DNA from 2 places in the Paenibacillus sp. P5_B5 genome. Region 2 is predicted to be linked to the other one. Evidence: riboswitches for the same ligand, from Rfam matches in the RefSeq annotation. Region 2 holds a riboswitch; the other holds the start of a gene.

Region 1 (8,278 bases), on a different contig from region 2:
TTATTTACTTTTTCAGTATACCCCAACCAAACAATTTGCGAAGGGTTAGATGCAGTTAGGGTGACATTTGTTGGATTAGTACCCACTTTAAGAACGTGATTAGGATACGACTTAGGTACTATTTGATAACTCTGAATATCGAGTGCTGGGTTTCCATTAACCTGGAATTCATCGTCATATAATCGCTCTGCCTTATCATGACTCTCTACGACAATGTCCTTATCATTTATTGGTTGTCCATTCGAGTTTACCTTGTAACCTTTAACAAGAATAGAACCTTTATCCAAACTAACTTTTGGTACTTCGAAATTCTTTTTCTTAGTTGTTCCAGTCGCATCTTTATAATCAATTGTGGTTAGTCCATTTGTTGGATATAACATATTTGATTTAGGGTTCTTAGCCGGATCCAGTTTCACTTTATAAGTAAGTGTAGCAGGAGCTCCTTCAACAATATTCCCCACTGTCCACTTGAAAGTCTCACTGCTCTCATCCCAGGTTATTGTGCCTTGAGAAATTGTATAGTCTGATGAGTCAAATGAAGCTCCTGTAATAAGATTAAACATTTCTCCCATTGGATCTGTAACAACTGCATCTGCTGCGGCATAGGTAACTTTACTGGCGACTTGTGTGTATACTTTCTCTAGCTCTGCACTAGTAGATTCAAAGTAACCTTTATTTTGACTATTGTTCAGAACGTAATTTGCATTCTTGTTTTTCCCAACATCTAGACCAATTGCATATATCTGAATTCCTTTATCCATTACATTTTTAGCTTCGGATATAGTACCTATACCATTATCTTCTATATTATAGTAGGTATCTTGCCATGGCCGATTTCCTTTTTTCTTTAAAAGGCTGTACTCATCATCCCAATCTAAACTGTAACCACCCGATGCATTACCATTACCAATTCTATTATTATAATCAAACTCTGAAAGTATAAAATCATGTTTACTTCCATCTTTCCACTTTACCCATGAACTATATTCTGCTGCTTTATTAGCTTTATAACTATAAGTTGGCTCCCCATCGCTTAGAAGTACGACTACTTTATTATCAGCAGTACTATCCTTTAATAATTCCCTGGCATGACGAAGACCATCTTGAATGTTCGTACCGCCATCTGCCTTTATACCATCAATTATTGTTTTAAGGGCTTCTTTACCCGAAACGCCTTCCAAGCCAGATATATCTTGAGCGTAGTAGTCAAAAGCTACAACAGCTATTTTAGATTTTGAATTTGTAGTTAACACTTTATCAACAAAGGTCTTGCCCGCCTTTTTAGCATCGGCTAATCTTCCTTTGCCATTCTCGTCGTTCTTCATACTCCCCGACCTATCAATTACAAGAACCACATCAGATCTAGTAGCCAGATTCTTACCTTCAACTTTCAAAGTAACTTCCCACTCGCCCTGAACAGCTGTAGTACTAGCTGTCTTAGTTAGGTTAATCGCACCCGGATTAGGCCAAACAAGTTCTCCACTTGGATCTGCTGATGCTTGCGTTAAAGACCCAGGCATTAAACCAATTGCCATCGCTAGAACACATAGCCACGTAACCACTCGTTTTAACTGTTGTTTCATTGTTTACATACACCTCTTCAATTTAATAATTTATAATGCCTATCCTTACCAGTAGCGTTAGCCAAAATAAAAAAGCCCGGCTACATTGTGATTTCAATGCAACCGGACTATCATTAGTCTTGCGACTAGTAGACTCCAAAGTTTTGCGACCTAACCTTTCGATTAGTGTGCCGTATGTAGTTGTCGGAATTTCACTTACAATTAAAAAAAGCCCCATTGCATTTTACGAAATCAATGCAACCGGACTATCGTTAGTCTTGCGACTAGTAGACTCCAAGGCTTTGCGACCTAACCTTTCGATTAGTGTGCCGTATTCTTTTTTACTTCCCATATTATTACAATGATTACTATATTTCTTAAAGGGGTAGTTTGTCAACCAAATTATACTAAATTATTTTATATTTCTTATTTTTATTATATATTCTCCTTTTTATATCCATAATTCCAATTAATACTCCAACCAAATCTCCAGCAATATCCCCCTTTTACAAATAAAATCCCGCTTCACATACGCAAAATATGTACACCATACATACTTTAACTTTCAAACTGCATCTGGAAGCTTTCCGGTACAATCGGTGGATTCTTTCTTCCAAGAAGGTGTAGAATCATCTGTGATACAAGCACGCCGGGCCCTAAGGCTTGTCCTACACTAATTGTCGGAATGGTTCTATCCCCGATCCACTTCGCAATTTTATCTGGCGTTGCATAGCTAGGAAGCTGTTGACTATAGGATGCCGCTGGAAACACCATTTCTTGCAGCTCTTCAGACTTAATTCCTTCTGTAATTCCTAAATATTTCTCAAGACTTTGACCATCCGGAGCAAAGGTAAGTACCGATGTCCCAAATCCAAGTGCGACTGCAGTTGTAATATACAAATTCTTCGCTCTACCTGCTTGATGTAAGGCGAGAGAGTCTGGAAATGCAAAATAATCGATTGCATCAATGACATAATCAGCTTCTTCTACGAATGCTGCTGCATTACGGCTATTTACACCTTCTGTGAAAATAACGGTCTCAAGATCAGGATTGATTGTAAGCAAGTGGTTCCGTAGGGCTTCTACCTTCGGTTGACCTACTGTTAAGTGAGTCGCTGCACACTGTCTATTAATATTCGACACATCGAATTCATCTAAATCTGCTAGTACTAGTTTGCCAATCCCCATACGAGTGAGTAGTTCTGCAGCAAAGCCACCAATACAACCACATCCCGCAATTGCAATTGTTGTATTTTGTAATTGTTCAACTTCCGACTCGGACATCACACCTAAATTACGACTGAACTGTTCTTTAATCATAAGATCACCTTTAACTGTTCTTTTTCGCCTTCAACAAAATATTCATACAAGGTAGAACGGCGCTCTTTCAAATTGGATAGACACTCCGTTAAATTCAAAGCACACGGAATGGTAGTCGAGCCGAGATATACCTTAGGTTCACCGATTACTTGGAAAGGGAACTTGAACATACGGTGCATATAGTTATATACACGTTGATCGATGCAACAAACCCAATAAGTTAGGCCTGTTTGCAGCGAATATTGCAGTACAGTTTTAATAAGACCGATTCCCACATCATGTGCAGGCATTTTTGTAAAAGCACTGATTTCGGCTACTCGATTTGGTTCCAGTTGATTTAGCTTGGCTTTATTAATATCATAAATCTCAAAATGTTTAATAGTAGGTAGTTCATCGAATTGGGAATAAATTAATCTCGTGACTCCTACAACTGTATTATCATAGGTCTGCGCCATAAAATACTTGGATGATTTCTCGTATGGATCCTCTTCGTCGTTTCTAAAAAATCCGACTTCTTCGTATCTCTGATGATGTAAGCTTATAGCCTTCTCACGGGACACGCCCTGAGCTATACCGAAATGATAGTTAGTAGAGTCCTTCATAAATTGTACGCTCCTTATGAATTTAGAATATTTTACCTTTTCTATCATAGACATACTTTCAGAAAAAAGATAGATATTAAATTTTTCTTTAAAATATTTTTAGGATAGGTATCTAGTCTATAGTTGAATAGACATAATAATGGTACAATTGACATGTAATGTTCATAATTGAGAATTGTATTTGAGAGGAAGTAGGTTATGCTAATTCCCGACAAAAAGATTTTACTAGGTACCTATTACAGAACTCATCGTGATCAGGTTAACGTAAATATATTAAAAATTTCCTTTATCTACTTATTTATAAGCGTTTTATGGAACTCGGTATTCCTTCTGTTTCACCTTCCATATTCGCGCGCATCACTCTATTTACTTGTTATTTGTTTTGTTATTTGGTTCTGTTTAGTAGCCAGTAAAAAGCTATTCTCACCTTCCTCTTATATATTGCAGCACATCGTTCTATCCTTTGTCATAATTGTCGTATGCTGTCTATATTTCGGTTCTGGTTATCGAGAGGCTTGGAGTTTCTTCCTACTGATTCCACTCATTGCCGCCTTCTATGGGGACATGCCCGTACTGCTGACCTATTCTTCAATTGGTTTGGTCTTTATGACTTTTCTAGGAGCCTTTTACCCGCTTGTTACGAATGTGTTCGATGAGATTGACATAGCTAACCGTGTGCTGCTTTACATTATCATAGGTACGTTCAGTCACCTTATATTAAGGAAAGTAAACAAGCTTTACGATACACAGGTGAACACAATTATGGAGTCGGCAGAAGTATCGGTCGAACAGGTTGTAAAATCGTTTATTATTGCAGTTGAGGCAAAGGATTTATATACTTTTGGGCATAGTGAGCGCGTAAGTAAATATGCAATAGAATTAGCCAGTACATTAGCGGTTTATCAAAATGAAAAGCAAATAAAGAGGTTACGGCTAGCTGGGCTATTGCATGATATCGGCAAGATTAACATCCCAGAGCATATATTGGCCAAGGAGGGTCCATTAACGGTTGATGAGTATGAGTTGATCAAAACACATCCCGTTGTTGGTAGCCGAATGGTTGAGAAAATATCGATTCTTGAAACCTTGAAACCAGGTGTGCTGTATCATCATGAAAAATGGGATGGAAGTGGTTATCCGAGCGGAATTAAAGGAGATCAGATTCCCCTTGAAGCTCGAATCTTAGCCATTGCTGACGTGTTTGATGCCTTGACATCGAATCGGGCTTATCGCAAAGCGATGACGGTAGATCAAGCGTATGATATTTTATATAAAGGCAGTGGTACACACTTTGATCCTAATTTAATCAATAAATTATCGATCATTAAACCCAGATGGAATCAAATATTCAAAGAAATGAATGATGAAGTGAAGGAATTCAATAAAATCACGGAGTTATTTTAACAAAAACAAGAAGAGCCCCTAAGGGCTCTTTTTGCGTCGATGTTAATCGATTTTTTTAGCTGCTTTCAACTCTCTTGTTTTTCGTTTACTGGTACTCAAGTGTCCAATTACACTAACGTGTCTTTAGCACATCCCTCCAGTTCGAATAGACAAGCTACGAAAGTTGCATCAGGTTATTGCTCACGTTGTTCAACGGAACCACACCTCTCTTGTCATCGACAGTAATAGTATCTCCCTACAAAATGATCTTATTCAACAAATTACACAATTATTTTATTTTATTTTTCCCTCAAGCGCTTAGAAGCCCTCGCCGTGATTATTACGGGAATGATTACGGTTCTTTACCTTATGGGAGCCTGATAAGGGCTCTGGGATACCTTTATTACCTTCATGAGCATTAATTTCTTCCCCTTTGGGTGATACATTAGTGGGGACTGTTTTTGGTTTGGACATGTGATCAGATCCTTTCCGAATCAGTACCTTCTATCCTTTTACTTTCTACCCTTCATGATTCAACGCATCTTGATGACGACGATCATTCGTCTGCTGCTGCCGCTGCTGATTAGCATGGGAACCAAGATCAGGATGATCCAATTCTTTGGATACATTCTTCAAGTTTTTATCGCTGCTCAAACCACATTTGCCTTTTGCCATATAGATTCCCCCTAACCGTGATGTGTCACATCATGCAAAGCTTGGGCACACTCATGAATATGACGAACATAATCGCTAATCAATCCTTGTACTTGATCCTGAGTTTCATCAATGTGAACATCGTCCTTCTCCACATCCACAAGATCAACCTTTACCTCACGAGAATCCAGATACGTGCATGCAAAATCGAACGTATACGAGCTGCGACCGGCATTTGTAATATGAATTCGCACTGCTTGATCATTCGCCTCATCGGGCCATATTTTAGCACTATCTGACGATGGCATACGTGCAGGAAGCACTCTTGCCCATTCATCTGCAAGCTGCTTTCCTGTTACTGCGGGTTTGTCCATATCTCTACACCTCCACATCCTATAAAATGTACTAGCTACACCTTTGCTATCCACGCCTCAAGGTAACAAAAAAAGCCACTCCTTGGAGTGGCCGCGGTAATTAAGATTACGTTCATTCGTTACTTTATAGTCGGTTAACTTGCTATCTCATCAACAAAAGCCTTCGTGATGCTACATCCATATACTAGCAACTACCGCTTATTCGTATGTTGCTTAATTACTTCGTAATCTGCAGCAGTATAATTTCCCATGTACCATAATGAAACACCCTGTAAACCATAGAACTTAGCAAGCCATATCTTTTGTTCAATACTTTGCCCATTCTCATACCAGATTTCATGACTACCACGATCATCTTGGAATGTGATTTTATTCAAGAACGAAGGTGCTACGAATTCCACCTTACTACCTGGCATCTTCGCCCGCTCCTCAACTAGCTTAATTGCAGGCTGCTCAGATACCACTGTTCCATCAGAACGCGTAATCCACTGATTGGCTTGCTTAGAAATTCCGAGTACCAGCTTTTCTTTGGGTATACTCTTAAGTGCAGTCTGGATAGCTTCATTCACCAGTGGCAATGGAGCCGAAGGCAGCTTACTTTCCATATGCGTGTAATCATAAGCCATTACAATAACCTGATCAGCTATTGAACCAATTGCCTTTAGATCGTAACCTTTGTACCAATCCGTTGGCGGAACTGCTACTGACATCGTCAGCCCATTAAGATTCTGCTTTAGAGCTTGCAAGAAGGCTGTATAAGCCGCTTGCTCCGATTGTTGCATTAATCCCTCGAAATCAACTGAAACACCTGTAAACCCATAAGGATTCTTCGTCAGTGCATCTTTAGTTGACTTAATAAAAGCTGCTTGTGCAGGTGCATCGAGGAGAAACTTACTTAATTGACCATCCTTATTATTCGCAAAAATATTCAACTCTTTACGGACCTTATTCTGATCCGCAATCTGAATAGCCGATTCCCATCCGCTTGGAACAGCGTATTCTCCTGTTTTCATGTTCAAGGATGCTTGACCATTAGCTGTATAGGACAACTCCGACCAGCCAAACTTCACATCATTTAATAGACTCATTTGATCCACTTGTTTAAACGATTCAATCGCATAGTAACCTATGCCTGATAACTGCACATATGTAATTCGTTCATTAATGACGCGTTCAATAATTGCCGCTGCTTCTTTGCGTGTTAAAGATGCTTTAGGGCGAAACTCGCCTGTTGCATCACCAATCATAATACCTAATGAAGATGTATAGTAAAGAAACTCTTGATAGCTTGAATGGATGCTACTAGCATCGACAAACTTCCGTTTATCCTGCTCAGCCTTCCACCCAGCATCAGTCCATTGCTTACGCTCTTGATCTGTCATAGATTGAAGCAGTAATCGACCTGTAAGAACAGCTACTTCCTCTCTAGTAATCTCGTTGCTAGGATGAAATTGATCTTTCTCAATCATAAAATCTATTAATCCATCATTATATGCACGTTTGATATAGGCATATGACCAGCGAGAAGGATCGGCCATATCTTGTAGATTCATATCTTTGAGGCTTTGTGAATCAGTAGGTATAGAAGCCATTAGCATTTTGACGAAAGCTTCTCTTGTAAGAGCACCATTCCCTTTAAACGTCCCATCCCCATTACCTGAAATCACACCTAGAGCCGAAAGCTTATAAATACTATTCGTTGCCCAATCATCCTTCACATCCGAATAAGGCTGCATTTGTCCACTATACGCAAACACACTCCCTATACCTGTACAGAGCATCATCGTAATAGCGAGTACTGATATCTTCTTGAACATGTTCATTCCTCCTTAAATACCGAATCTATCAAATTATACCAAACTTGTGTTTGATAGGGTATATTTCTATCACTAGTTCTAGGTGAAACGCTTATACTTTCTGATTCATAGAAAAAGCCACCCAAGGGTGGCTTTTGAGTTGATTCAATAAAATAGTTGCAACTATTTAGTAACGACTACGATAACTTGCGTAGTCTTCCCAGCGTATTTAACTGTGATCGTTGCTCTACCTACTCCATGAGCTTTGATTTTGCCATCTTTCACATCTGCTACTAATAGCTTGGAAGTTGTCCAAAGAGCAGGAGTGGAAACATCCGTAAAACTATTATCCAAGTAAGTAGCCGTTGCATAGACTTGTTGCGACTCTCCAACCTTCATTTCTAGCTTAACATGATCCGTTTTGAGATATTTAAGTTGATCTACTTCAACAGGTATTGAAATACTCTTACTACCGTACTTTGCAGTAACGGTTGTTTTGCCATACCCAATTCCCGATACAGCGCCTTTGTCAACATCAGCAATCTTATAGGAAGATGCTTTCCATTCAGCATCCTTCGCAACTAGCT
Region 2 (8,278 bases):
TTGATACGGTCGATTACGGTGAATGGAAGTCAGGTGTTCGTGCACAAGGTCTATTAACCGCGTCTTCGGCCTTTGGAGTGAAATTCGGGATGGGGATCGGAGGAGCATTGTCCGCATGGTTGCTCGCCTTAGGCGGATATATACCAGGTGCGGAACAGTCAAGCTCAGCATTATTTGCAATTGATTTGAATTATATTTGGATACCAACTATATGCTACATTTTGGCATTTGTTGCCCTGTTATTCTATAAATTAGACAAACAAGAAAAACAAATGCTAGCTGATTTGGAAGAGCGCCATCGGATGTAGAAGAAATGAATTCAACCCTGAGAGGAGACAGTATACGATGCTGCATCAAGTCGATTTGTCCACAAAACCATTTAATTTGAAAGAGAAAGATATAGAATGGGTAAAAAGTACGCTGGAGACTATGACATTAGAGGAAAAAGTAGGTCAGTTGTTCTGTCCCGTTGGTATGGGCGACACGAATATGCTAATTGAAATGGTGAAAAAATATCAGCCTGGTGGATTAATGTATCGCCCAGGCCCTGCGAAGGAGATTCGCTCTGCACATGAGGCTATGCAGAATAGCAGTAAAGTGCCTATGCTTCTGGCCGCCAACTTGGAGAACGGCGGTGACGGGGTTGCCGCTGAAGGAACATACTTTGGGAAGCAGCTTCAGGTTGCAGCAACGAATGATCCTGAGATGGCCTATAAATTAGGAACTGTTGCGTGCCGTGAAGGCAAAGCAGTTGGTCTCAATTGGTCTTTCGGGCCAATCGTGGACATTAATATGAATTTCCGCAACCCGATCACAAATGTTCGTACGTTTGGCGATCGCCCTGAAACTGTACTTGAAATGGGCCGGGCGTATATGCGAGCCGCTCATGAGAATGGAATGGCCGTATCCATCAAGCATTTTCCGGGTGATGGGGTGGACGACCGGGACCAGCACTTGCTTACGAGTGTGAACTCGCTTTCGATGGAGAAGTGGGATGCGACCTTCGGCAAGGTCTATCAGGCATTGATTGACGAAGGAGCCAATACCGTTATGGTGGGGCATATTATGCAGCCTGCTTATCAGCGGCACTTTAATCCAGACCTGAAGGATGAAGACCTACTCCCAAGCTCACTATCACCAGAAATTCTGCAAGGACTATTGCGTAACAAGCTAAACTTCAACGGCGTCATTGTCAGCGATGCAACGCTTATGGCAGGATTTACAATTGCAGAGAGACGTGAAATTGCTGTGCCTAAGGCGATTGCGGCAGGCTGTGATATCTTCCTATTCAACCGTGGTCTTGATGAAGACCTTGAATACATGCTGCAAGGTATTCAGAACGGATTATTAACTGAAGAACGCGTGAACCAGGCGGTAACTCGAATTCTTGGCCTGAAAGCTTCTCTACGTTTGCATGAGCATATGGAAGCGGGAACTCTTGTGCCGGATGAAGCTGCGCTCAGCATTATCGGGTCGGAAGAGCATCAATCATGGGCTAGAGCGTGCGCTGACCAATCGGTTACCTTGGTTAAAGATACACAACAATTGCTGCCGATATCGCCAGAAACACATAAGCGTATCGTCTTATTCGTGCTAGGGGACGAAGAGGGTAGCTTCTCTGGAGGAGGATGCCACAAACCGTTCTTGGATAAATTGAGGGAATCTGGTTTTGATGTGCAGGTGAACGATCCGAAAAACTTTATGGCGATGTTTACATCAGTTCGTGAATTTGTGAGCAAATATGATCTGGCGATCTACTTCGCGAATTATGCGACAGCGAGCAACAAGACAGATCTGCGAATTAACTACACGCCTCCTTTCGGAGCAGAAATTCCATGGTTTATTAAGGAGCTGCCAACCCTGTTTATCTCTGTGGCCAATCCGTTCCATTTGCAGGATGTACCTCGGATTCAAACATTTATCAATGCTTATTCGGGCAACTCCTATTCAATTGATGCGATCGTAGAGAAGCTGCAAGGAAAGTCACCATTCACTGGTCTAAGCCCTGTTGATCCTTTTTGCGGATATTGGGAAGCTAAACTATAGCGCTTGATTGAAAGGAGTGAGTCAGTTTGCTAATAACTAAGAAAAGCTACGCAATTATGATGGCTGTTGCGGCGTTATTGTTACTAGTTTTTTCATTTACTGATTTACAAATATCCAAAGCTATCGCAACCAATCAGTCAGCGTTCGGTGAATTCTTCTATATATATGGGGAGATGGCTATAGTTATTATCATGTTTCTGGCAGGGAATGTGTTTCTCGCAGTCGCTGCCAAGGAAACCAGATGGGGGAAAAAGCTGTTCCTTTATGTATTAGGAGTCATCATGGTCATCTTGTCTATTGTTATGCATATCGTAATGCTGATGTTCCGTCTGGAACTCGAGAATTCAAAGACACTTTTTATCGTATTAAGCATGATTATCATGCTGTTAATAACGGTCATTATGCAAAGATATGCTTATGTTCGATTTTCAGCAGAGGACCGTAACTACTTGTTAAGGATGGCCTATACATCTATCATTTATATCATTGTTACTATGTTTGTAATTGAGGGGATTAAAGCAGGCTGGGGGCGTGTCAGATTTCGGGATTTATTACCCGATTACTCCAATTTCTCTCCTTGGTATCTGATACAAGGGGAGGGCGGAGCTTCGTTCCCTTCGGGACATAGTGCAAATTCGTTTGCAACCGTAGCGATCTCGCTGTTTGTATTACCACAATATAAGCGCTTGAAACAAGTTATCTTATATGGCGGATTTATATGGTGGCTTGTTACTGCATTCAGCCGAGTTTATTATTCAGCACACTACGCTTCCGATGTTACGGTCGGGTTAATGATTTCGTTAAGTTTATTGAGCTTGACCTATTATGTGTTTAATCGGAATTACCATTACAGTTTTGTACATCAGAGAGGAGCGAATATTAAATGACTAATCGAGAAGATTATGCCAAGCAGCTAAAATTAGTAGAGGAACGTACAATTATTCAGCAGTCCAATGGAATGGAATCAATGATTAAGCGAATTCCGGATTCTGATGCGGAAGGAGTTCTAGATCCTCGTGCACTGAGCGTGATGCAGCAGCAAGCGGAGGCGATGGCTGGCTTCGAGATGCCGGATTTATCCAAACTCAGTCCGTTTGAAGTCGCACTTATGATGCGCAAGCAGATGGGATGGGAGAATACAGACGTTACATGCACTGCCATTCAGGTAGATGCCAGAAACATATCAGGGCGTAATGGCGATATTCCTATCCGTATTTATACGCCAGAAGGGGCAAAAGCTGGTAAGCTGCTTCCTGTTGTCGTGTTCTTTCATGGAGGAGGCTTCTTCGGCGGAACGGTGGATGTCGTGGAGAATCCTTGTAAAGCGATTGCTGAGAAAGCACCAGCGGTCGTTGTATCAATCGATTACCGACTTGCTCCTGAGCATCCATATCCTGCGGGATTGCACGATTGCTTTGATGCGGTAAAATGGACCTATGAACATGCAAAGGAACTTGGTGCAGATAAGAGCAAGCTTGCAGTAGCAGGCGATAGCGCAGGCGGAAACTTATCGACGGTATGTGCGATGATGGACCGCGACCTCGGAACCGGCATGATTCAATTTCAGGCGCTCATCTATCCAACCGTCAATATGGCAGGAATTACAACGGATGACTTCGAATGGAAGCTGGAGGAATATACGATTAACGATCATCAGCCGTTTATTATGGCAGGTCTCCAGGGCATCAATCAACTTACCAGCTTGTTAGATGCGATCTATTTGCAAGGCCGTGAGAAGGCATCAGCTCCTTATTTATCCCCACTGCTTGTCGATTTGAAAGGAATGCCAGAGACTTTAATCATTACAGCGGAGTACGACTTTCTGCGATTGGAAAACGAGGCTTATGCCCGAAAACTGCAACGATCTGGAGTTCCAGTACGCATCATACGTTACAACGGGCTAGATCATGCGTTCATGGATAAGATCGGCTTGTATCCGCAAGCGGAAGAATGTATGGCTGAGATTGCCAAGTCCGTTGCAAAACTATAGAGGAACAGAATATCTCTACAAATCTCGAAGACGACCATGTCTTCGAGATTTTTTAGTGATATAGAATTTATAACATTCGTCTAATAAATTCTAAGTATCACCTTAAGAAACGCTCCGTCTTTTAAAGCCGGCGAAGCCGTTTCTTCTTGAGTAGGCAAATTTTGGACATTATCCATTTTGCTTGTTAAAATAAAGGAAGGAGAAAGAAAAGGCGGTTATTAAGAGGTGAGATGACTTGAAAGCGATAATAGTGGACGATGAGTGGCTTGCTTTGCAAAAAATGGAGAAAATGTTAGAAGAACATGCTGGAACAGGCATTAACCTTGAATTGATCGGCGCTTTTCAGGATCCTGATTCTGCGATAGAAGCAGCTCAGAGGGAAATGCTGCATTTGGCTTTTTTGGATATTGAGATGCCAGAGATTAATGGATTTGAATTAGCGGAGCGATTATTGCAAATTCAACCTCATCTGCAAATTATTTTTGTTACTGCTTATCAAGAATATGCGGTGAAAGCATTTGAAGTGAATGCGATTGACTATTTATTAAAGCCTGTACACCATGGCAGGTTGGCTAAGACACTTCAAAGAGTGATAGAATCGAATGACAAAACGGTTGCGAATACTAGTGAGACAACTCCAATCAATCAAGCCAAGCTCTGCTGTTTACAAAGTTTGCACTATCTCGACCAGAATGGGACTCAGCACTATTTTCCCTGGAAAACACTAAAAGCACCTGAGTTATTTGCATACCTGGCTTATTATCGTGATAAAACGGTGAATAAGCAATTGTTAATCGATTTGCTATGGCCAGAATATGATACAGAGAGAGCAACTACTCAATTACATACAGCAATCTATCAAATTCGGAAAATTATTAAAGCTGCCGGTTTAGATCTGGAGATCAAGTATAAGGACGAAGGCTACCGTTTGATATGGGGAGAGTTGAGGCTGGATGTTGAAGAATGGGAAACAAGTGTGCGCCATCAACAGACGGTGACTTCAGAGACGATTGATCAGCATAGATCCATTATGGCATTATATACTGGAGATTTTTTTGAAGAACATCGATATTTATGGGCGGAGCATGAACAGGAGCGGCTCGGTGTAATCTGGTTAAATCATGTGAAGCAAATAGCAGAATATTACGCTTCGCAGGAACAATATACGGAAGCTATATTACTGTATCAACAAATTAGGGAGAAGTTCCTTTATGTAGAAGATGGATATTTTGGGCTGATGAAAACTTATGAGACACTGAATCATCAAGGCGAAGTAAGGAAACAGTACCAGCTCATTTCGAACATTTTAAAAGAGGAATTTGATGGAGCGCCTAGTAAGGAACTAACTGATTGGTATCAAGAGTGGAACAGTAGAGTGTAATCTATAAATAGGAAATAGGGATCTAGATAATATGAAAATAAAAATTGTATCTGCACTGCTCATCTGTATAGGAATTACGATTTTATGCTACCCCAAATTTACTGAAGCGTATCAAGACTATCAGCAGCAAAAGCTGGTAAAAGAATGGCAGAGCAGCCTTCAAAATATTGATAACGGCGATGATTTCTCTGAGCAGAATGATAAAGCGGAGATTCCTGAGAGCACTTCAATCGATGTTGAATTATCTGATGAATTGCAAGCTGTAACAGATGATTCTGAAGCAAAGGAACAAGCAAAGCCGGACTTTAGCAGCTATAAGAACATGGAGGGCATTTTAACAATTGGTAAAATTGATTTGCTCTTGCCTATACTGCATGGTGCGACTGACAAGAATATGAAGACTACTGTTGCGAGTATCGAAAATACGGGTAAAGCCGGTGAAATTGGAAACTATGCAATAGCAGGACATCGTAATTTTACATATGGAAGGAATTTCAATAGACTCGATGAGATTGAAGAAGGAGATAAGATTAAAGTTGATAACGGAAATAGTCAGCTTGAGTACATCGTAACGGAAAAATTATATGTATTGCCTGAGGAAGTATGGGTTCTGGAGGGGAATGACAAAGATAAAGAGATCACATTAATCACTTGTCACCCTATGGTAGATCCTACTCATCGATTGATTATTAAGGGGAAAATTATCAAATAAATATTTTTTCGACTAATTTGACAATTAGGCTTACATAAATGGGACATGCTATGCTACTATATAGAAAAAACAAATAAATATCAGGTGCTTTCCACCGATAATGGCAAATCTAATGAAAATTAGAGACGCAAAGCTACAGGGCCTTCCTTATTTATTAAGATGGCAGCCAGCTACCGAAAGGGGAGTTTTTATGTTTAAACGTCCATTTGCAATTATTTTGCTTATTGTTTGTTTATTGTCTGCTCCAACTATTGCTTTAGCTAGTACTTCGAATTCCTATATAAATCTGGGAGAGTTAAGTGATGGAATCGTGATAGTTTCTTACCAATCTCCAAACGATGCGAAAGTAAAGGTCAAGATCAGCAAAGGAAATCAGCAATATGTATATAGCTTGACTTCAAACAACCGTTTTCCCTTGCAGCTAGGAGATGGTAAATATACGATATCCATCTTGGAGAACGTTACAGGAACCAAGTATAAGATGGTAGAAAACAAAGATGTCATTCTGAAAGCCTCAAGCAAAGATAAAGTATATTTGCAGCCGATTCAGATGATTTATTGGAATAAGGATATGAAAGCGATAGCCAAAGCTCGTGAATTGACGAAAGATCTAAAACAAGATAAAGACAAGGTTACCGCAATTTACAATTATATTATAAGCAACATTAGCTATGATTATAAGAAAGCGAATAATCTTCCTAACGAATATATCCCTTCTATAGACAAGACTTTGGAAGAAAAACAAGGAATATGTTATGATTACTCGGCTTTGTTCGCAGCTATGCTTCGAAGTGAAGGCATTCCAACTAAGCTGTTGATGGGGAGTAAGAATGATATCGAGCAATATCATGCCTGGAATGAGGTTTATCTCCAAGAAACGAATGAATGGGTAACAATCGATACAACATATGATTCTATTAAATCGTTGGGAAGCAAGAAACCAGTTATGATTAAAGATAAGCGCGATTATTCGATTGAAAAACAATATTGATTTGTGATATACTATGAAACCGTCTGATCTCCAGTTGACTGTAACCTTGTTTGTGGACAGTTAAAAAAAGTGCTAACTGAAAGTAGATGACCCCTGTATTCATCAGGAGTCATCTTTTTTTAATCCCAGTGATACAAAAACCCGAGAGATGGGCACTTTTTAAAAGTGTCTTTCTTTCGGGTTCAGTTCATGGATAGGAGTGGTTTTTTGTTGAATTGTAGGTTATTCAGAAAATATTCAGCATTAATTATTATAATTACTACAACAGAATCGACTTAGATTGACAAATTATTTTAATTAACTATTATAGGAGGACTTATGAAAAAGATTAGCATAGTTTCATTATTACTTATATTAATGGTTTTTAATGTTTTCCAACCATTGATTGCAAGAGCAGATGTGGATCAGACAAATGTGAATCCATCATTTACATTAACAAACGAACTGATTGAAGCAGATCCAAATGATGATTCTAAAGTTTCAGTTAAATATGATTGGAACTTGATTGCGGATAATAAAGACACAGAAACCAATTATTCGTTCAATCTTCCAACTGATTTAACAATTGAGAATGAACAAACAGTTGATTTGACGACTGGGGAAGAAAAAGTTGGATCCTATGTTGTGTCAACAGATGGTGTAATAACAGTAACCATTTTACCGAACCAAACTAATGACTCCTCAGGTAAAATAGAAATCCCTGCTGTAAAGAAAGTACAAGATGGTACAGTTGTTCCTTTACAGGAGAATAGCAATGAAATAAAAGAGAATATTTTAACGAAGGCTGAATTAAAGTTTGAAAACATTAACGGTGATCCCATAAATAGTGTTGATACGGAATCTATTATTACTGTGAATTATGATTGGGCACTTAAAAATGGCCATGGATATAAAGCTGGGGCAACGTTTAAATTTATCCTTCCAGAAGAATTTGAGGTTTATGAAGAAGTTAAAGATGAGAAAATGCTTTTTAAAGGTGATTTAGTAGGAACATTTTCAGTTGATATGAACAAATTAGTGACCATTGTGTTTACTGATTTTATCGAGAATCACTCCAATATTAGTGGTAATATTGAAGTTTTATCAAAGATTAGTAAAAAAGCTGTCTTAACAGAAGGAAATAAGGTTATTGTAACTCCAATTGAAGGCGGTATTAAG

The links. Region 2 has a riboswitch for cyclic di-GMP ahead of AC1DOK_RS07985 (transglutaminase-like domain-containing protein). Riboswitches for the same ligand answer to the same signal wherever they lie in the genome.
Region 1: linked by a shared signal. The riboswitch ahead of AC1DOK_RS23825 (Ig-like domain-containing protein) and the one ahead of AC1DOK_RS07985 (transglutaminase-like domain-containing protein) in region 2 are both predicted to bind cyclic di-GMP.

The regions. Positions count from the first base shown of each region.
Region 1 covers NZ_JBFULK010000031.1:10,158-18,435, reverse strand. The annotation lists partial or broken gene AC1DOK_RS23825 (Ig-like domain-containing protein) at 1-1,583, opposite strand, end outside; cyclic di-GMP riboswitch class I at 1,678-1,765, opposite strand; cyclic di-GMP riboswitch class I at 1,816-1,903, opposite strand; gene AC1DOK_RS23820 (ThiF family adenylyltransferase) at 2,121-2,882, opposite strand; gene AC1DOK_RS23815 (N-acyl amino acid synthase FeeM domain-containing protein) at 2,879-3,484, opposite strand; gene AC1DOK_RS23810 (HD-GYP domain-containing protein) at 3,683-4,888, shown strand; gene AC1DOK_RS23805 (small acid-soluble spore protein P) at 5,186-5,341, opposite strand; gene AC1DOK_RS23800 (hypothetical protein) at 5,387-5,542, opposite strand; gene AC1DOK_RS23795 (hypothetical protein) at 5,554-5,895, opposite strand; gene AC1DOK_RS23790 (S-layer homology domain-containing protein) at 6,087-7,712, opposite strand; gene AC1DOK_RS23785 (Ig-like domain-containing protein) at 7,875-8,278, opposite strand, start outside.
Region 2 covers NZ_JBFULK010000005.1:25,892-34,169, forward strand. The annotation lists gene AC1DOK_RS07955 (glycoside-pentoside-hexuronide (GPH):cation symporter) at 1-308, shown strand, start outside; gene AC1DOK_RS07960 (glycoside hydrolase family 3 protein) at 346-2,046, shown strand; gene AC1DOK_RS07965 (phosphatase PAP2 family protein) at 2,073-2,933, shown strand; gene AC1DOK_RS07970 (alpha/beta hydrolase) at 2,930-4,036, shown strand; gene AC1DOK_RS07975 (response regulator) at 4,272-5,417, shown strand; gene AC1DOK_RS07980 (class D sortase) at 5,449-6,129, shown strand; cyclic di-GMP riboswitch class I at 6,222-6,307, shown strand; gene AC1DOK_RS07985 (transglutaminase-like domain-containing protein) at 6,320-7,120, shown strand; gene AC1DOK_RS07990 (collagen binding domain-containing protein) at 7,439-8,278, shown strand, end outside.